DNA from 2 places in the Streptomyces sp. G45 genome. Region 1 is predicted to be linked to the other one. Evidence: riboswitches for the same ligand, from Rfam matches in the RefSeq annotation. Region 1 holds a riboswitch; the other holds the start of a gene.

What was found. Region 1 has a riboswitch for glycine ahead of gcvT (glycine cleavage system aminomethyltransferase GcvT). Riboswitches for the same ligand answer to the same signal wherever they lie in the genome.
Region 2: another riboswitch for glycine. It lies ahead of gcvP (aminomethyl-transferring glycine dehydrogenase); the one in region 1 lies ahead of gcvT (glycine cleavage system aminomethyltransferase GcvT).

The regions. Positions count from the first base shown of each region.
Region 1 is NZ_JBMUZU010000001.1:2,974,385-2,984,265, reverse strand. Features, by position in the region: gene ACOBQU_RS11875 (GNAT family N-acetyltransferase) at 1-445, shown strand, start outside; gene ACOBQU_RS11870 (glycoside hydrolase family 25 protein) at 721-1,272, opposite strand; gene ACOBQU_RS11865 (phosphatidylinositol-specific phospholipase C) at 1,454-2,317, shown strand; gene ACOBQU_RS11860 (L-serine ammonia-lyase) at 2,383-3,753, opposite strand; gene glyA (serine hydroxymethyltransferase) at 3,923-5,185, opposite strand; gene gcvH (glycine cleavage system protein GcvH) at 5,211-5,588, opposite strand; gene gcvT (glycine cleavage system aminomethyltransferase GcvT) at 5,741-6,865, opposite strand; glycine riboswitch at 6,906-7,015, opposite strand; glycine riboswitch at 7,016-7,114, opposite strand; gene ACOBQU_RS11840 (AAA family ATPase) at 7,238-7,972, shown strand; gene ACOBQU_RS11835 (enhanced serine sensitivity protein SseB) at 8,147-8,935, shown strand; gene ACOBQU_RS11830 (enhanced serine sensitivity protein SseB C-terminal domain-containing protein) at 9,119-9,881, shown strand, end outside.
Region 2 is NZ_JBMUZU010000001.1:7,742,711-7,752,591, forward strand. Features, by position in the region: gene ACOBQU_RS32860 (DUF881 domain-containing protein) at 1-325, shown strand, start outside; gene ACOBQU_RS32865 (small basic family protein) at 322-654, shown strand; gene ACOBQU_RS32870 (DUF881 domain-containing protein) at 660-1,517, shown strand; gene ACOBQU_RS32875 (FHA domain-containing protein) at 1,600-2,550, shown strand; gene ACOBQU_RS32880 (MerR family transcriptional regulator) at 2,593-3,336, shown strand; gene ACOBQU_RS32885 (bifunctional nuclease family protein) at 3,390-3,863, shown strand; gene ACOBQU_RS32890 (MerR family transcriptional regulator) at 4,094-4,750, shown strand; gene ACOBQU_RS32895 (DNA polymerase IV) at 4,867-6,459, shown strand; gene ACOBQU_RS32900 (PRC-barrel domain-containing protein) at 6,888-7,262, opposite strand; glycine riboswitch at 7,595-7,692, shown strand; gene gcvP (aminomethyl-transferring glycine dehydrogenase) at 7,881-9,881, shown strand, end outside.

The DNA.
Region 1 (9,881 bases):
GGCCATGAGCCCGCGCTTCCTCACGGCGTTCCAGGAGCGCACGGGGCGGGCGACCGACACGATCGACCTGCTGACGGTCGCCGACGCGGTGCCGGGGGCGCCGGACGCGGCCCTCGGACTGCGGGAGCTGGACGACCCCGACCATCCGCGGGTGGCCCGGGCGCGCAAGCGGCGTGACGACGTGCGGGTGTGGTCCTCGGCCACGGGCGGGGTCCTCGTCCTCGGCCGGGGCGTCGCCGGGCGGTGGGAGGCGGCGATCGAGGTGGCGGACGGTGCGCGGGGGCGGGGGCTCGGGCGGGCGCTCGCGCTGGCCTCGCGGCAGCTGGTGCCGGGGGGTGGGGTGGTGTGGGCGCAGCAGGCCGCGGGGAATGCCCGCAGTGTGCGGGCGTTCCAGGCCGCCGGGTTCCGCCCCGTGGGGGCGGAGGCCCTCTTCTCCGCGCGCTGAGGGGTGCCCTCGCGGGTGCGCCCCAGACCCGCCCCTTCCCGAACCAGGGGCGACTGCCCCTGGCACCCCGCTTTATTGGCGCTTCGCGCCTCGTCCTCAAACGCCGGACGGGCTAGAACTCTGCCGCACCGGCAGAATCCAGCCCAGCCCGCACAATCCAGCCCGTCCGGCGTTTGAGGACGAGGCCGAAGGCCGATTCACGGGGGTGCCAGGGGCTGGCCCCCTGGTTCGGGAAGGGGTGGGTCTGGGGCGCCACCGCGAGGGCCGCCCCGTCGTCAGGGCGTGGCCCAGTCCCGCATCGCGCTCTTGGTGTCGAAGTCCGCCACGTTCTTGTCGACCGGCGTCGACGTGTACTGGTGGATGAGCCAGTCGGCGCGGACGCGGGGCTTGCCCGCGGTGACGTAGTCGGCGATCCAGAGGCCGTCGCCCGCGTACGACGTCGTGTCCCGGTTCAGCCAGAAGTCGCGGTTGCAGTACAGGATCGTGCGGTGGTTCGGGCGGAGGCGCTTGACCTCCTTGATGAATCTGTCCTTCTCCGCGTTGGTCGCCGCCGTGTGGTCGCCCGTCCACTCCCAGTCGACCGCCAGGAAGTCGCCCGCCTTCTCCGGGGCCTTGCTGACGAAATACTCCGCCTGTGCCGTGATGTTGCCGGGCCACAGGAAGTGGTAGAAGCCGACGACGCAGCCGCCGTCGCGGGCGAGTTTGGTCTGGGCCGTCAGGCGCGGGTTGATGTAGGAGCGGCCTTCCGTCGCCTTGATGACGACGAAGGAGAGGCCTTCCGTGGAGAAGGACGACTGGTGGGAACTGACGTCGATGCCGCGCAGCATGCGGGTCCTCCAGGGTGGGGGAGCCGATCACGTGGGGGAGGGGAATGGGGGGTGTCCCGTGTCCGTGAGCGGTGAACGGTGAACGGTGAACTGTTGACTGTGCAGTGACCGTTCCCATGGTCAGCCGTTCCCATCCATACTTGGGGCGCTTCCCCCGACCCCCACACCCACGGGAACCCCTATGGCCCTCAGCCGTCGCTCCTTCCTCACCGCCACCACGGCCGTCGCACTGGTGTCCGCCGCTCCGCGGGCCACCGCCCGCGCTCTCGACGTACGCACCTGGATGGCGGGCGTCGACGCGGCGACGCCCTTGCAGCGGCTGACGATTCCGGGCACGCACGACTCGGGGGCGCGCTTCGGCGGGTGGTGGGTGGAGTGCCAGAACACCACGCTGGCCGCGCAACTGGCGTCCGGCATACGGTTCCTGGACATCCGCTGCCGGGCCTTCGAGGGGTCGTTCACGATCCACCACGGCGCCTTCTACCAGAACCTGAACTTCGACGACGTGCTCGGCGCCTGCCGGGACTTCCTGCGCGCACAGCCGTCGGAAACCGTGCTGATGCGGGTCAAGCAGGAGTACTCGGAAGTGAGCGACGCCGCGTTCCGGGCGGTCTTCGACGACTATCTGGACCGGCGCGGATGGCGGTCGCTGTTCCACATCGGGGACGCATGGCCGCGGCTGGGGGACGTGCGCGGGCGGGTCGTGCTGATCGCCGACAACGGAGGGCTGCCCGGCGGCATCCGCTGGGGCGACGGCGGCGTCTTCGACATCCAGGACGACTGGAACGCCGCCCCCGGAGCCAAGTACCCGAAGATCGAGGGTCAGTTCAGGAAGGCCGCCGCCCAGCCCGGGAAGCAGTACATCAACTTCGTCAGCACCGCGGCGGGGCTGCCGCCGCGGTGGAACGCCGATGACCTCAACCCGAGGGTGCACACCCTCCTGGAGAGCGCGGAGGGGCGCAGCTGGCGCGGGCTCGGGATCGTACCGATGGACTACCCCAACACCCGCGCCGGGCTCGTGGAGTCACTGATCGCGCACAACTGACGTGAGCGGCGACGTGACGTGTGGCGTGACGGGTGACACGGCGCGTGGCGCGACGGGTGGGTGCGTCAGCACTCGATGATGTTGACCGCGAGGCCGCCGCGGGCCGTCTCCTTGTACTTGACGCTCATGTCGGCGCCGGTCTCCTTCATGGTCTTGATGACCTTGTCGAGGGACACCTTGTGGGAGCCGTCGCCGCGCATCGCCATGCGGGCGGCGGTGACGGCCTTCACGGCCGCCATGCCGTTGCGCTCGATGCACGGGATCTGGACGAGGCCGCCGACGGGGTCGCAGGTCAGGCCCAGGTTGTGCTCCATGCCGATCTCGGCGGCGTTCTCCACCTGCTCGGGGGAGCCGCCGAGGACCTCGGCGAGGGCGCCCGCCGCCATGGAGCAGGCGGAGCCGACCTCGCCCTGGCAGCCGACCTCGGCGCCGGAGATCGAGGCGTTCTCCTTGAAGAGCATGCCGATGGCACCGGCGGCGAGGAGGAAGCGGACCACGCCCTCCTCGTCGGCGCCGGGCACGAAGTTCATGTAGTAGTGCAGGACCGCGGGGATGATCCCGGCGGCGCCGTTCGTGGGGGCGGTGACGACGCGGCCGCCCGCCGCGTTCTCCTCGTTCACCGCCATCGCGTACAGCGTGATCCACTCCATGGCGCGGGCCTCCGGGTCGCCCTCGGCGCGCAGCTGGCGCGCGGAGTGGGCGGCGCGGCGGCGGACCTTCAGGCCGCCGGGCAGGATGCCCTCGCGGGACATGCCGCGCGAGACGCAGGCCTGCATGACGCGCCAGATGTCGAGCAGGCCCTCGCGGATCTCCTCCTCCGTGCGCCAGGCCTTCTCGTTCTCCAGCATCAGGGCGGAGATCGACAGGCCGGTCTCGGCGGAGAGGCGCAGCAGCTCGTCGCCGGTGCGGAAGGGGTACTTCAGGACCGTGTCGTCCGGGACGATCGGGTTCTCGCCCTCCACCGCGTCCTCGTCGACGACGAAGCCGCCGCCTACCGAGTAGTAGGTCTTGGAGAGGACCAGCTCGCCGTCCGCGTCGTACGCGAAGACCGTCATGCCGTTCGCGTGGTAGGGCAGCGCCTTGCGGCGGTGCAGGACCAGGTCCTCGTCGAAGTCGAAGGCGATCTCGTGCACGCCGAGCACGTTCAGGCGGCCGGAGGCCTTGATCTCCTCGACGCGGTCGTCGGCCGTCTCCACGTTCACCGTGCGCGGCGACTCGCCCTCCAGGCCGAGCAGGACCGCCTTGGGCGTGCCGTGGCCGTGGCCGGTGGCGCCGAGGGAGCCGTACAGCTCGGCGCGGACGGCGGTGGTGTGGGCCAGCAGGCCCTCGTTCTTCAGGCGCCGGGCGAACATGCGCGCCGCGCGCATCGGGCCGACCGTGTGGGAGCTGGACGGGCCGATGCCGATCGAGAACAGGTCGAAGACCGAGATGGCCACGAGAGAACTCCAATGGTGGTTGGTAGACGCCGTCGTCTGCCGGGTGGTGCGGACGTGCTGGGCGGTGCGGGGGACCGCTCGGCGCGGTACGTGGTGCGGGGCACCCCAGCTCACTCTCCAGTGTGCGGGGTGCCCCGATGTTCGTACGGAGGAACAAAAGCGTACGGAACTACTTCAGGCCGGGGTACAGCGGGTGCTTCGCGGCCAGAGCGGACACGCGGGCCTTCAGGGCCTCGGCGTCGAAGCCGGGCTTCAGGGCCTCGGCGATGACGTCGGCGACCTCGTGGAAGTCCTCGGCCTGGAAGCCGCGGGTGGCGAGGGCCGGGGTGCCGATGCGCAGGCCGGAGGTGACCATCGGCGGGCGGGGGTCGTTCGGGACGGCGTTGCGGTTGACCGTGATGCCGACCTCGTGGAGGCGGTCCTCGGCCTGCTGGCCGTCCAGCTCGCTGTCGCGCAGGTCGACCAGGACCAGGTGCACGTCGGTGCCGCCGGACAGGACGGCGACGCCGTGCTCCTTGACGTCGTCCTGGACCAGGCGCTCGGCGAGGATGCGGGCGCCGTCCAGGGTGCGCTGCTGGCGCTCCTTGAAGTCGTCCGAGGCGGCGACCTTGAAGGAGACGGCCTTGGCGGCGATCACGTGCTCCAGGGGGCCGCCCTGGAAGCCGGGGAAGACCGCGGAGTTCAGCTTCTTCGCGAAGTCCTTGGTGCGGGCCAGGATGATGCCGCCGCGGGGGCCGCCGAGCGTCTTGTGCGTGGTGGAGGTGACCACGTCCGCGAACGGCACCGGGTTCGGGTGCAGACCGGCGGCGACGAGCCCGGCGAAGTGCGCCATGTCGACCCACAGGTACGCGCCGACCTCGTCGGCGATGCGGCGGAACTCGGCGAAGTCCAGCTGGCGCGGGTAGGCGGACCAGCCCGCGATGATCACCTTGGGGCGGTTCTCCTTGGCCAGGCGCTCGACCTCGGCCATGTCGACCAGACCGGCCTCGTCCACGTGGTAGGCGACCACGTTGAACTGCTTGCCGGAGAAGTTCAGACGCATGCCGTGGGTGAGGTGGCCGCCGTGCGCCAGGTCCAGGCCGAGGATCGTGTCGCCGGGCTGGGCGATCGCGAAGAGGGCGGCCTGGTTGGCGGAGGCGCCGGAGTGCGGCTGGACGTTGGCGTACTCGGCGCCGAACAGGTCCTTGACCCGGTCGATCGCGATCTGCTCGGTGACGTCGACGTGCTCGCAGCCGCCGTAGTAGCGGCGGCCGGGGTAGCCCTCGGCGTACTTGTTGGTGAGGACCGTGCCCTGGGCCTCCATGACCGCGACCGGAGCGAAGTTCTCCGAGGCGATCATCTCCAGGGTGGACTGCTGGCGGGTCAGCTCCGCGTCGACGGCGGCGGCGACGTCGGGGTCGAGTTCGTGGAGTGGGGTGTTCAGAAGCGACATCGGAAGTTCCGTCCTTACGCCGTGGTCAGCTGCCTGCGAACTCGGTGTACTCGTCGGCGGAGAGTAGGTCGCCCGGCTCCTCGGCGACGCGCACCTTGAACAGCCAGCCGCCCTCGAAGGGGGCCGAGTTCACCAGGGACGGGTCGTCCACGACGTCCTGGTTGGCCTCGACGACCTCGCCGGAGACGGGGGAGTAGAGGTCGGAGACCGACTTGGTCGACTCCAGCTCGCCGCAGGTCTCGCCCGCGGTGACCGAGTCGCCGACCGCCGGGAGCTGGGCGAACACGACGTCACCGAGCGCGTTGGCCGCGAACTCGGTGATGCCGACCGTCGCCACGCCGTCCTCGGTGGCCGACAGCCACTCGTGCTCCTTGCTGTAACGCAGCTGCTGGGGGTTGCTCATGGCGTGAATTCTCCTGTACGCGGGCGAGTGCTGATGCACGTGGGGAAGGGCCGTCTTACGGAATGAGACGGTTTGTACCGTTGCTTGTACGGTGCCGATGTGCCGCTGGTGTCACGTCCGGGGCCCGGCCGTCACACCTGGTGCCGGGTGTGTCACTTCTGGCGCTTGTAGAACGGCAGCGCCACGACCTCGTAGGGCTCGTGGGTGCCGCGGATGTCCACGGCGACGCCGGGGGTGCCGGGCTCGGCGTGGGCGGCGTCGACGTAGGCCATGGCGATCGGCTTGCCGAGGGTGGGCGAGGGGGCGCCGGAGGTGACCTGGCCCACGACCTGGCCGTCCGCGACGACGTCCATGCCCGAGCGGGGCACCCGGCGGCCCTCGGCGACCAGGCCGACGAGCTTGCGGGGCGGCGCGGCCTCGGCGCGCTCGGCGGCGGCCTTCAGCGCGTCGCGGCCCACGAAGTCCTCCGCGTGGGAGGTCTTCTCGAACTTCACGACCCGGCCGAGGCCCGCGTCGAAGGGGGTGAGACCGGTGGTCAGCTCGTTGCCGTACAGCGGCATGCCCGCCTCCAGGCGGAGCGTGTCGCGGCAGGAGAGCCCGCACGGCACGAGGCCGACGGGGGCGCCCGCCTCCGTCAGCGCCCGCCACAGCGTCTCGGCGTGCTCCGGCGCCACGAACAGCTCGAAGCCGTCCTCGCCCGTGTAGCCGGTGCGCGCGATCAGGGCGGGCACGCCCGCGACCGTGCCGGGCAGGCCCGCGTAGTACTTCAGGCCGTCCAGGTCGGCGTCCGTGACTGCCTTGAGGATGCCGGGGGACTCGGGGCCCTGGACGGCGACCAGTGCGTACGCGTCGCGGTCGTCGCGCACCTCGGCGTCGAACCCGGCGGCCCGCTCGGTGAGGGCGTCCAGGACGACCTGGGCGTTGCCCGCGTTGGCGACGACCATGTACTCGGTCTCGCCGAGGCGGTAGACGATCAGGTCGTCGACGATGCCGCCGTCGGCCTGGCAGATCATGGTGTAGCGGGCGCGGCCGACGCCGACGGAGCCGATGTTGCCGACGAGCGCGTAGTTCAGCAGGTCGACGGCCCCGGCGCCGGTGACGGTGATCTCGCCCATGTGGGAGAGGTCGAAGAGACCGGCCTTGGTGCGCACGGCGTTGTGCTCGTCGCGCTCACTGCCGTACCGCAGCGGCATGTCCCAGCCCGCGAAGTCGGTCATGGTGGCGCCGAGCGAGCGATGCAGGGCGTCGAGGGCGGTCTTGCGCGGGGTAGGGCTCATGAGTACTGGCTCCCAGGCATGGCATGACGGGCGAGGTCGTCCCTCCCCATCTGTCATCAAACCTGAGAGGTTCACCAGACCCACGCGTACCACGGGGCATGACTTGCACCTTGGGTGGAGCCACCGGGGCGGCCCGCTTTTCAGATGTGCCTCGCCCGCGCGGTACGGGGCCTGAGAGATTCAAGGGAGGAACTTGCTCCTTCGGCGTCCGGGGCGGCGGGGCCCGCGGAACTCTCCCGCGCGGATTCAAGCGGCCGGTATGGAGTTGGCGCGCACATCATTACACGCGCCCCCGCTTCACAACAGTCGCAACCTGGGAATGCTCCGCGGTGGCATTACCTTCTCTTTACAGTCAAGGGACAAGTACTGGGGATGAGTGACGTGACCAGCATGGGGAGGCGGATCACGGTGCACGGGAGCAGTGCTTACGCGACGACGGGCGGTGCGGCGCTGCCCGATGCCGTCGCGCTGCCGCCGGGGGTGGCCGTGGGGCGCCGCGAGGGGGCGGGACGGGGGCGGGACGCGCCGCGGGGGGTGGTCCGGGACCTCCGGCGGGGTGCGGGCGCCGGGCGGAGGCCGGGGCGGCTGGTCTTCGGCGCGCACGACGTGGTGGTGGTCTCCGGGCTGCCCGGCAGCGGCAAGTCCACGCTGATGCGGCGGGCGGTGGCCGGGCCGCGGGTGGACTCCCAGGACGCGCGGGACCGGTGGGCGGCGCGGATGCCGCGCTTCGTGCCGTACGCGGTGTACCGGCCGCTGGTGCGGGTCGCCCACTACGCCGGGCTGCGGCGGGCGCTGCGCGCGGGCTCCGGGGTCGTCGTCCACGACTGCGGTACGCAGCCGTGGGTGCGGCGGTGGCTGGCGCGGGCCGCCGTCCGGCGCGGGGGCGTACTGCACCTGCTCCTCCTCGACGTGCCCGCGCCGGTCGCGCTGCGGGGGCAGCGGGCCCGGGGGCGGGGGGTGTCCCGCTATGCCTTCGCCCGGCACCGGCGGGGGGTGGGGCGGTTGCTCCGGGTCGCCGAGGGCGGGGGGCTGCCGCCGGGGTGCGGGTCGGTCACCCTCCTGGACCGGGAGGGGGCGACGGCGCTCACGGAGATCGCCTTCGCCTAGCCCTCGCGGGGGCGCCCCAGACCCGCCCGGGGAACATCCGCCGCGAAGCGGCGGATCACGGACAGCCGACGACGGCGGGCAAGCGGGACGTTCCCACCCGTCCGGCGTGCGAGGGCGAGGCGCGGCGTTAGGGTCGGGAGATCCGTACGGCAGAGCAGCAGGGGTAAGGGCAGCATGGACTTTCCGGGGGAGTATCCGGCACAGGGGCAGGCGCACACGCACACGCACGGATGGCCCGGCAACGAACTCGAAGAGGTGCTCGCCGCCTCGCTCGGCGCCCCGCCGAGCGAGGCCACCGCCGCGCACATCGTCGAGACGCTGGGCCGCGGCCACGTGTGGATCCCGCTCCCCAACGGCGGCGGCCCCGACAGCACCACCCTCGACCTGCCGACGCTGGAGCTGGACGGCCAGGCGTACGTCCCGGTGTTCACGTCGGAGCAGCAGTTCCGGCAGGTCACCGACGGCCGGATGCACGCGACGGTGGCGCCCGCGGTGGAGTTCGCCCGCGGTCTGCACCCGCACCTGGGCATCGTCCTGAACCCCGAGGGCACCGTGACGGTGCCGCTGCCGCCCCCGGCCGTGGCCGCGCTGTGCCGCGTGGGGCGTACGGAGCTGGACGGCCCGACGACCGGCGGCCGGGTACGGCTGTTCGAGCCGGACTGGCAGGACGACCCGGTCGACTTCCTCGCCGCCGCGGGACGTGAGTTCGAGGCCATCGGCGTGGTGCGCACCGCGCGCCGCTGCCTGGCGGGCGTCGAGGACGAGGACCCGACGCTGTTCGTGGGCGTGGAACTGTCCGCGTGGGAGGGCGACGCCCGTGACCTGCCGCTCCAGGCGCTGGGCCGGGCGCTCGGCCAGGTGCCGGTGGCCTGGCCGGTCAACCTGGTCCTGCTGGACGTGGCGGACGACCCGGTGGCCCACTGGATGCGCGAGCGCGTCCGGCCGTTCTTCGCGCCGCGCTGACGGACGCGGAACGCCGACGGTTTTTCCGCGGTGCGAGGGGGCTTGGCCCCCGCGCACCCCCGCCCAGGGCCCCCGGCCCGCTTAAGCTGGTCCTATGACTCGGTCGGAGCACGGCCGTGGTGCCAGCTGGGTACGTCGGGTCCGTCGGGTCCGTCGGGGTATGTCGCGAAGGGGCGGTTACGGGTGAGTGCTTCGGGCACGGCCGCGGGGGCCGGGCAGGTCGAGCACATGCTGCGCCAGGTGACGCCGGGGCGCTATGACGCGTACGAGGCGCTCCTGCACGCCCTCGCGGACGGCAAGGTGTGGATGCTGCTCTGGCACGGCCAGGCCGGATCGCCCGACGCGCAGTACGGGAACATGGAGGTCGACGGGTACGGCTACGCGCCGTGCGTGACCTCCGCCCAGGAGCTGTCGGCCAGCGGCTGGAACCGCGGCTACGAGGTGGTGGGCGGAGTCGACGTGGCCCGCGCGCTCTACCCCGACCACTACGGCCTGTGGCTGAACCCGCACGCCCCGGGCGGCGGCGTCGGCATCCCCTGGCTGGACCTGCGCCGCATCGCCAGCGGCATCGACCTCCAGCCCGCGGGCCCGCTCCGGCTCACCGAGCCGACCATCGAACTCCCGCAGTTCTACGCCCTGTTGACGCAGAACGCGCACCGCACCCCGGCGGTCCGCTCGCTGCGCCGCGCCTGGGTGCAACCCTCGCTCGGCGCCCCGTACCTGGCGATCGGCCTGGACGTGTACGACACCTCGCCCGCGTCGGTCGACTCGGTGCGCGCCATGATGCGGCAGTCCATCGGCGCGGTGCCCGAGGGGCTTCCGGTGTCGACGGTGGCGATGGCCGACGCGCACGACCCGGTCGCGATGTGGCTGCGCGCCAACGCCCGCCCGTTCTACGACCGCGACCCCCATCCGGCCCCGGCCCCGGCCGGTGGATACGGATATC
Region 2 (9,881 bases), 4.8 Mb from region 1:
CAACGGTCTGTGGGAGTCGGGTGCCGAGGCCATCACCATCAATGACCAGCGGCTGACCGCGCTGTCGGCCATCAGGGCGGCGGGTGACGCGATACTGGTCGACAACAAGCCGCTGGTGCCGCCGTATACGGTGCTCGCGGTGGGCGACGGCCAACAGCTGAGCACGCGGTTCCAGAACAGCCATGACGGTCAGTACCTGCACGCGCTGCAGGAGAACTTCGGCATCCGGACCAGCATCGCGGCGGTGGACGACCTCCGGCTTCCGGCCGCGCCCAGTGTGACCGTACGCACAGCAGAGCCGAAGGCAGGAAAGGGCACATCGTGATCGCCGTACTGGGCCTCGTCGTGGGAGTCGTGGCCGGATTGTTGGTCCGGCCCGAGGTACCGGCGGTGGTCGAGCCGTATCTTCCGATCGCCGTGGTGGCCGCGCTCGACGCGGTGTTCGGCGGTCTGCGCGCGATGCTCGACGGGATCTTCGACGACAAGGTCTTCGTGGTGTCGTTCCTGTCGAACGTGGTCGTGGCCGCGCTGATCGTCTTCCTGGGTGACAAGTTGGGCGTCGGCGCGCAGCTCTCCACGGGCGTCGTGGTGGTGCTCGGCATCCGCATCTTCTCCAACGCCGCGGCCATCCGTCGGCACGTGTTCCGGGCGTGACGCCGATGCATCCCACGCACAGGGACGGCGGTCCCGACGACGAGCGGCGCGCGGAACTGCCCGCCGAGGTCCCTGCACCGCCCGGAACGGCCCCAGGGGGCCCGGGCGCGCGGCCGGGCGCCTCCTCCGGCCCGTCCGCGATGACCGGCCGTCAGCGGCTCGTACAGGGGCTCTGGCCGCCCCGTCTGACCAGGGCACAACTGATCGTGGCCCTGCTGCTGTTCGTTCTGGGCCTCGGCCTGGCCATCCAGGTACGGTCCACCAACGACAGCAGCGCGCTGCGCGGCGCACGCCAAGAAGATCTTGTGCGCATCCTGGATGAACTGGATGACCGAACTCAGCGTCTGGAAGATGAGAAGCGACGTCTGGAGGAACAGCGCACCGGCCTGGAGAACAGTTCGGACCAGGCCGAGGAGGCCCGCAAGCAGACCGCTGAGAGGGAACGGCAACTCGGCATCCTGGCGGGCACCGTGGCCGCGCAGGGGCCGGGCATCACGCTGACGATCGACGACAAGAAGGGGACGGTGGAGGCCGACATGCTGCTCGACGCCATCCAGGAGCTGCGCGCCGCGGGCGCCGAGGCCATCCAGGTCGACAACGTGCGGGTGGTGGCGGGCACCCATCTGTCGGACGCGGCCGGTGGCGGCGTGCGCGTGGACGGACGCAAGGTCACCGAACCGTACCGCTTCAAGGTCATCGGCAAGCCGCAGGACCTCGAACCGGCGCTGAACATCCCGGGAGGCGTGGTGCAGACTCTGGAGAAGGAGCAGGCCACGGTCACTGTCGCACGTATGGAGAAGATCGTTGTTGACGCCTTGCGACCGGCGAAGCGCCCTGACTACGCTCGGTCGTCCTCCCAGTGAGGCGGGGGTGCATGGGGGCCGTCGGTCCAGGGCATGAGGTTGCGGGGGGTCGGCGCATCCGGGACGGGGTGCGTGGTGGAAACTGTTTGGCGGATACGGACGTTGTGAAGGTGTCCGTACCGCGCATGTACGCCGGTGTGTGCAATCAGGGTTCGTCCTGCCCCACGGGCGGGTCTGTTTCGGTCAAGGGGAATCGCCCGTGAAGTTGTTTGCGAAGTTGTTCGGCAAGAGTGCACGTGAGGACGCCCGTCATCGCGCGCCGCGTCAGACGGACGTGCCGGAGACACAGGTGGGCGAGCGCCCGATGTTCCGGGACCAGGTGGCTGGTCCGGGTGGTGACATTTCGGGCGGACAGGGCGCGTCATCTGTTGACCCTGCGAGTTCCGGCCGCATAGGTTTCGGGGAACCGTCAGCCCCAGGTGCGGGTGGAGGGTTCGCCCAGGACCCGTACGCGTCCCATGCCCCAGCGGGGCAGCCGCGGCAGGAGGATCCGTCCATGTCGGCCCTGGTGTGTCAGAGGTGCGGGAACCGCAACGCGCAGGCCAGCCGTTTCTGCTCCAACTGCGGTGCGCCGCTGCGGGCCGGAGCGGTAGCCGAGCGTCCGTCCGAGACCACGTCGACGATCTCGATCTCGGGCCTTGAGGCGTACGACGCCGAGACCACGGGGCAGACGCCGTCCCCGGCGCTGTCGCCCGAGGCCCAGGCCGCCGTCGACGCGCTGCCGCTCGGCTCGGCCCTCCTCGTGGTCCGGCGGGGTCCGAACTCGGGCAGCCGCTTCCTGCTGGACGGCGAGCTGACCACGGCGGGCCGCCACCCGCAGAGCGACATCTTCCTGGACGACGTGACGGTCTCGCGTCGCCACGTGGAGTTCCGCCGCTCTCCGGACGGCTCCTTCACGGTCGCCGACGTGGGCAGCCTCAACGGCACGTACGTGAACCGGGAGCGGATCGACTCCGTCGCCCTGTCCAACGGCGACGAGGTCCAGATCGGCAAGTACCGCCTGGTCTTCTACACGAGCCAGCGGGGCATCTGACCTTCCCCCGGACCCGGTCCGGGGAGACCCGAGGGAAGGGCCATGCTGCACACACCGAGGGGCGGTGCCGGAAACGGCACCGCCGCCGCGGGCCGTCGCCTGATGAGCATCGGCAGCGTGCTGAACGTGCTCCGCGAGGAGTTTCCCGAGGTCACGATCTCCAAGATCAGGTTCTTGGAGTCCGAAGGGCTCGTCGAGCCACAGCGCACGCCGTCGGGGTACCGGAAGTTCACCCCGGAGGACGTGGAGCGCCTCGGGTACGTCCTGCGCATGCAGCGCGACCACTATCTGCCGCTGAAGGTCATCCGCGAGCAGTTGGACGCGGCTGAGCGCGGGGAGCCGGTCCCGCCGCCTTCGGTGGGGCCGCAACGGGAGTCCGGCGACGGCGAGCAGCCGGACGGCACCGAGGAGCGCACCGTCGCCCGAGTGGGGCGTGCGGCCCTGCTGGCCGCCGTCGAGGCCGACGAGGCGCAGCTCGAGGAGTGGGAGTCGTACGGCTTGATCTCGCCGTTCGACGACGGCAGCTATGACGCGGAGGCCATCACGGTCGCCGCGCTGGTCGTCGAGCTGGGACGATTCGGCATCGAGCCGCGCCATCTGCGGGCCATGAAGGCCGCAGCGGACCGGGAGGCGGCCCTCGTCGACCAGGTCGTCGCGCCGCTGCGCAGGCACCGCAATCCGCAGACCCGGGCCCATGCGGAGGCCCGCGCCCAGGAGCTCGCGGGGCTCACGGGGAAGCTGCACGCGGCACTGGTGCACGGTGCGCTGGGTGTCCGGCCGCGCTGACTCGACGGGTGCCCGACTACCCAAACCTGCCGGGCACGGCCTAGGGTTGCTGTGTGAACGAGCTCGACGTCGTAGGTGTCCGGGTCGAAATGCCCTCCAACCAGCCGATCGTGCTCCTGCGTGAAGTGGGAGGCGACCGGTACCTCCCCATCTGGATCGGTCCAGGGGAGGCGACCGCCATCGCCTTCGCACAGCAGGGCATGGCGCCCGCGCGGCCGCTGACGCACGACCTGTTCAAGGACGTGCTGGAGGCCGTCGGCCAGGAGCTCACCGAAGTGCGCATCACCGACCTGCGGGAAGGCGTGTTCTACGCCGAGCTGGTCTTCGCCAGCGGGGTCGAGGTGAGCGCCCGTCCCTCCGATGCCATAGCGCTGGCCTTGCGCACCGGGACGCCGATCTTCGGCAGTGACGGCGTGCTCGACGACGCGGGCATCGCCATCCCGGACGAGCAGGAGGACGAGGTGGAGAAGTTCCGTGAGTTCCTCGACCAGATCTCGCCCGAGGACTTCGGCACCAGCAGCCAGTGAGCTGCCGAGCTGCCAGCGGGGCGGTGAACCGGCGGCGGTCAGCGAGCTGTCGCCGGAACGGCCCCCGCCGAGAGGCCGACGCTGGGACATTCGGCTAGCCTTTCCCCGCGGCATAGGACGGGAAACCACTCGCAGGGTGATTATCACTCGGCGTGCCGAGTGTGGCGATCGTTGACGAGCCCCTGGTGACTGCCTACCGTCGAGAAGGCAGGTCAAGGACGGAGGTCGGCGTGAGAAGCAGCGGCGACGGTACAGCGGTCGGCGGTCCGTATCCGCTGCACGGTGGCTCGGCCGATCCCTCTACGAAGCGCCCGGTGGCGGTCCACGGAGGCGGGAGCCCGTCCGGCCCGGAAGGTCCGGCGCAGCAGCCGGGTGATCCCGCGGACTCCGCGCGCGACGCCATCGGCTACCGCGGCCCCACGGCCTGCGCCGCCGCGGGCATCACCTACCGCCAGCTCGACTACTGGGCGCGCACCGGTCTGGTCGAGCCCAGCGTGCGCGCGGCGGGCGGCTCAGGGACCCAGCGGCTCTACAGCTTCCGTGACGTGGTCGTCTTGAAGGTCGTGAAGCGTTTCCTCGACACGGGCGTCTCGCTCCAGAACATCCGCACCACGGTCCAGCACCTGCGCGAGAGCGGCTTCCGGGACCTGGAGCGGACGACGCTGATGAGCGACGGCGCGACGGTGTACGAGTGCACGTCGCCCAGCGAGGTCCACGATCTCCTCCAGGGCGGCCAGGGCGTCTTCGGCATCGCCGTGGGCGTCGTGTGGCGCGACGTCGAGGCGGCGCTGTCGCAGCTGCACGGTGAGCGCATCGACACCGGGGAGACCCTGGTGGGGCACCACCCCGGGGACGAGCTGGCGCGGCGGCGCAACCGCGCGGGCTGACGGCCTCGTCCGGACCGCTCCGAACTCCCGAGGAGCCGGTCTGGTGCGGGCCCGTCCCGGCCCGGTCCGGCTGGTGGCGGGCCGGATTGTCAGTGGCGTAAGGCAGCATCGGTGGTGTGAGAACCGCGCCGACGATTCTGCATCTCGACATGGACGCGTTCTACGCGTCCGCCGAGCAGGCCGCCAAGCCCAGCCTGCGCGGCAAGGCCGTCGTGGTCGGCGGCCTCGGGCCGCGCGGCGTGGTGGCCACGGCGTCGTACGAGGCGCGGCAGTTCGGGGTGCACTCGGCGATGCCGATGGGGCAGGCGCGGCGGCTCGCGCCGAACGCCGCGTACCTGGTGCCCCGGTTCGGTCTGTACCGGGAGATCAGCGAGCAGGTCATGGGGCTGCTGCGGGAGCTGTCGCCGCTCGTGGAGCCGCTCAGCCTCGACGAGGCCTTCGTGGACCTGGAAGCGGGGGGTGTCGCGGCGGACGAGGCGTCGGCGCGGGCCGTGGGGGAGCGCCTGCGCGCGGACATCCGGCGGGTCACGGGTCTGACCGGGTCGGTGGGGCTCGCCGCGTCCAAGATGCTGGCGAAGATCGCTTCGGAGCGGGCCAAGCCGGACGGCCTGGTGCTGATAGTGCCCGGCACCGAGCGGGAGCTGCTCGGGCCGCTGTCGGTGCGGGTGCTGCCCGGGGTCGGCCCCGCGACCGGGGACCATCTGAGGCGTGCCGGGATCACCACGGTCGAAGAACTCGCCGAGGCCGGGGAGGACGAGCTGGTGCGGCTGCTCGGCAAGGCCCACGGCGGGTCCCTGTACGCGATGGCGCTCGCGCGGGACGAGCGGGCCGTGGTCGCCGAGCGGGACACCAAGTCGGTCAGCGTCGAGGACACGTACGACGTGGACATCCACGACCGGGTCCGGGTCAGGACGGAGGTCGCGCGGCTCGCCGACCGGTGCGTGCAGCGGCTGCGGGCCGCCGGGCACTCCGGACGCACCATCGTGCTGAAGGTGCGGAGGTACGACTTCTCGACGCTGACGCGGTCCGAGACGCTGCGCGGGCCCACGGACGACCCCGCGGTCGTGCGGGAGGCCGCCGCGCGGCTTCTGGAGTCCGTGGACACCACGGGAGGCGTGCGGCTGCTCGGCGTCGGCGTCAGCGGCCTCGCGGACTTCACGCAGGAGGACCTGTTCGCGCAGGCGCAGGCGGCCGTGCGGGCGGAGACGGTGCCTTCGCTGGACGAGGGCGTGGAGTCGGCGGAGAGCGAGGGGGTGCCGGTGCCCGAGGGGGAGAGCGGGGTGCCGGACGCGGGTGAGGAGGCCGTGCCGCTCGCCGAGCGGCGGTGGCTGGCCGGACAGGACGTCCGGCACGCCGTGCACGGGCCCGGGTGGGTGCAGGGCAGTGGCCTGGGGCGGGTGACCGTGCGGTTCGAGACGCCGGGGTCGGTTCCAGGGCGGGTGCGGACGTTCCGGGTCGAGGATCCGGAGCTTGAGGCGTCGGATCCGTTGCCGTTGGTGGTGGCGGGAGCGGTTGAAGCGGTTGAAGCGGGTGGGGAGGCTGGAGCGGCTGGGGTGATTCAGTCGGCTGGCGTTGCTGGGGTGATGGAAGCGGCTGGTGTGCCTGGCGTGGTTGAGGTGGAGGTGGGTGCGGTAGCTGAGGTGGGCGGTGAGGAGGCGGTTGCCGGGGCCTCAGCGGGTGGTGTGGGGGCTGGCGCGGGGGAGGAGTAGGTGGGCGAGGGGGTGGGGCTGGGGAGCGGTCCTGGGGGTGGTGGTGGCCTTTGGTGGGGGCGCAGGGCCGCGGGGCGCGGAGGACGTGCTGGGGCAGCTCTGGGGTGACCGGGGCGTGATCGCCCTGGGGCGGGGGGCTCAAGCGTCGGCGGGCGCCGGGCGCGGTCCTCCAGGGCAGGGCGGGCGATGCCCGGCGCGGGGCCGGGTGGGGTGCGGGCGGCGCCGGAGCGGGGTGGGAGACGGCGCGCGTACGGAACACGGCCCCCGGGCGGGATGAGCGGCGGCGCGCGTACGGGTCACGGTCCCCGGGCGGGATGAGCGGCGGCGCGCGTACGGGCCACGGCCCCCGGGCGGGATGAGGGGCGGCGGTGCGTACGGGCCACGGCCCCCAGGACCCCGTACCGAGCGTATCGGCCCGCCAGGCCGTGCTACGCGTCCGGCTGGTCCGGGCGCTGGCCGAACTCGTGGTCCGGCAGCGGAGGCGGCGCCGCCAGGTCGAGGCCGTAGTGGCGGTAGAGCTGCAGCTCCTGCTCGGGGGAGAGGTGGCGGCCCACGCCGAAGTCGGGGGCGTCCTTGATCAGGGCGCGCTCGAAGGGGACGCGGAGCGTGCCGTCGTGGACCAGCTCGCTCGGCTCCAGGGGCACGAAGGCGTCCCTGCTGAACAGCCCCGTGCGTATGGCCGCCCACTCCGGGGTGCCGGTGGCGTCGTCGAGGTACACCTCGTCCACCGTGCCGATCTTGGTGCCGTTGCGGTCGAACGCCTTGCGGCCGATCAGGTTGCGCGGATCGATGTCGGTCTGCACGGGCCCTCCAACTGGTCGCGAGTCCTTCGCCGCCGTTCGCTCTTGGCTCGTTCTCGGCTCGTTCTCGGCTTGTCCTGGGGTCGCTCTGGGGTCGCTCTGGGGTCGTATTGACGTCGTAGTGAGGTCGTAGTGAGGTCGTCCTGTGTTCGTTCCGAGGTCGTTCCTGGGGCGTTCCGGGGTCGTTTCCGGTTCGTTCCGGGTGTGTTCTGGGCTCGCTTCGGGTTCGTTCTCGTCCTGGTTTGGCTCGTCATCACTACGAAAGAGCACATTGAGGCGGGCGGCCACTTGAGGGTTCGGCCGCTGACCTCGCTGGTAGGCTGGCAAGCGGCTGTTGACCCCGTGCGGGAGAGCTCTTCGGTGGCAGCACCGGAGGCGCCGAAGGAGCAACTCCTCCCCGGAATCTCTCAGGCCCCTGTACCGCACGGACGAGGCCACTCTGGAAAGCAGGGCGGGCGTCGGGCGGGCACGTTCGGAACCCTTCCTCACCGACGGTGCAAGCAGGACCGCTCCCGGGCGGGCCTGTGAAGCTCTCAGGTTGAGATGACAGAGGGGGAGGCCGTCCGGGTACCCGCGCCGTGGTGCCCCTCGCAGGTCGCGTAAGACCAGGAGGCCTCCGCAATGACCGCCACTCCTCGCATTCCGCTCGCGCGGCTCGAACAGGGAATCCCCTTCGAGCAGCGGCACATCGGCCCCGACGCGGAAGCGCGCGCCAAGATGCTCGCCCAGGTCGGGTACGGCTCGCTCGACGAGCTCACGGCCACCGCAGTCCCCGATGTGATCAAGAACGCCGAGGCCCTCGATCTGCCCGGCGCGCGCACGGAGGCCGAGGTCCTGGCCGAGCTGCGCTCCCTCGCCGACCGCAACCAGGTCCTCGACTCCATGATCGGACTCGGGTACTACGGCACGTTCACGCCGCCGGTGATCCTGCGGAACGTCATGGAGAACCCCGCGTGGTACACGGCGTACACGCCGTACCAGCCGGAGATCTCCCAGGGCCGCCTTGAGGCGCTGCTCAACTTCCAGACCGTCGTCGCCGAGCTGACGGGGCTGCCCACCTCCGGCGCCTCACTGCTCGACGAGGGCACAGCCGCGGCCGAGGCGATGGCGCTGTCCCGGCGCGTCGGCAAGGTCAAGAACGGCGTCTTCGTGGTCGACGCGGACGCCCTGCCGCAGACCATCGCGGTCATCCAGACCCGTGCCGAGCCGACCGGCGTCGAGGTCGTCGTCGCCGACCTGAGCGACGGCATCCCCGCCGACCTAGCCGAGCGCGAGATCAGCGGCGTCCTCGTGCAGTACCCGGGCGCCTCCGGAGCCGTCCGCGACATCAAGCCCGTCATCGACCAGGCCCACGAGCTGGGCGCGGTCGTCACCGTCGCCGCCGACCTGCTGGCCCTCACGCTGCTCACCTCGCCCGGCGAGCTGGGCGCCGACATCGCCGTCGGCACCACCCAGCGCTTCGGCGTGCCCATGGGCTTCGGCGGCCCGCACGCCGGATACATGGCGGTGCGCGAGAAGTTCGCCCGCAGCCTGCCCGGCCGCCTCGTCGGCGTGTCCGTGGACGCGGACGGCAACAAGGCCTACCGCCTGGCCCTCCAGACCCGCGAGCAGCACATCCGCCGCGAGAAGGCCACCAGCAACATCTGCACCGCGCAGGTGCTGCTCGCCGTCATGGCCGGGATGTACGCGGTGTACCACGGCCCCGAGGGGCTCCGCACCATCGCCCGCCGCACCCACCGGTACGCGGCGCTGCTCGCCGCGGGCCTCACCGCGGGCGGCGTGGAGATCCTGCACGGCGCGTACTTCGACACGCTGACCGCGCGGGTGCCGGGCAAGGCCGCCGACGTGGTCGCGGCCGCGCGCGAGGGCGGGGTCAACCTGCGCCTCGTCGACGCCGACCACGTGTCGTTCGCCTGCGACGAGACCACCACGCGGGCGCAGCTCACCGCGGTGTGGACGGCGTTCGGCGTCGAGGCCGACATCGAGGCCCTCGACGCGACCACCGAGGACGCGCTGCCCGCCGCCCTGCTCCGCTCCGACGAGTACCTGACGCACCCGGTCTTCCACCAGTACCGCTCCGAGACCGCGATGCTGCGCTACCTGCGCAAGCTGGCCGACCGCGACTACGCGCTCGACCGCGGCATGATCCCGCTGGGCTCCTGCACGATGAAGCTCAACGCGACCACGGAGATGGAGCCGGTCACCTGGCCCGAGTTCGGGCAGCTGCACCCCTTCGCGCCCGCCCAGCAGGCGCAGGGCTATCTGACGCTCATCCGAGAGCTGGAGGAACGTCTCGCCGAGGTCACCGGCTACGACAAGGTGTCGCTCCAGCCGAACGCCGGTTCGCAGGGCGAGCTGGCCGGTCTGCTCGCGGTGCGCGGCTACCACCGGGCCAACGGCGACGAGCAGCGCACCGTCTGTCTCATCCCGTCCTCCGCGCACGGCACCAACGCCGCCAGCGCCGTCATGGCCGGGATGAGGGTCGTCGTGGTGAAGACCGCCGATGACGGCGAGATCGACGTGGACGACCTGCGCGCGAAGATCGAGCAGTACCGCGACCAGCTCGCGGTGCTGATGATCACGTACCCGTCCACGCACGGCGTGTTCGAGGAGCACGTCGCC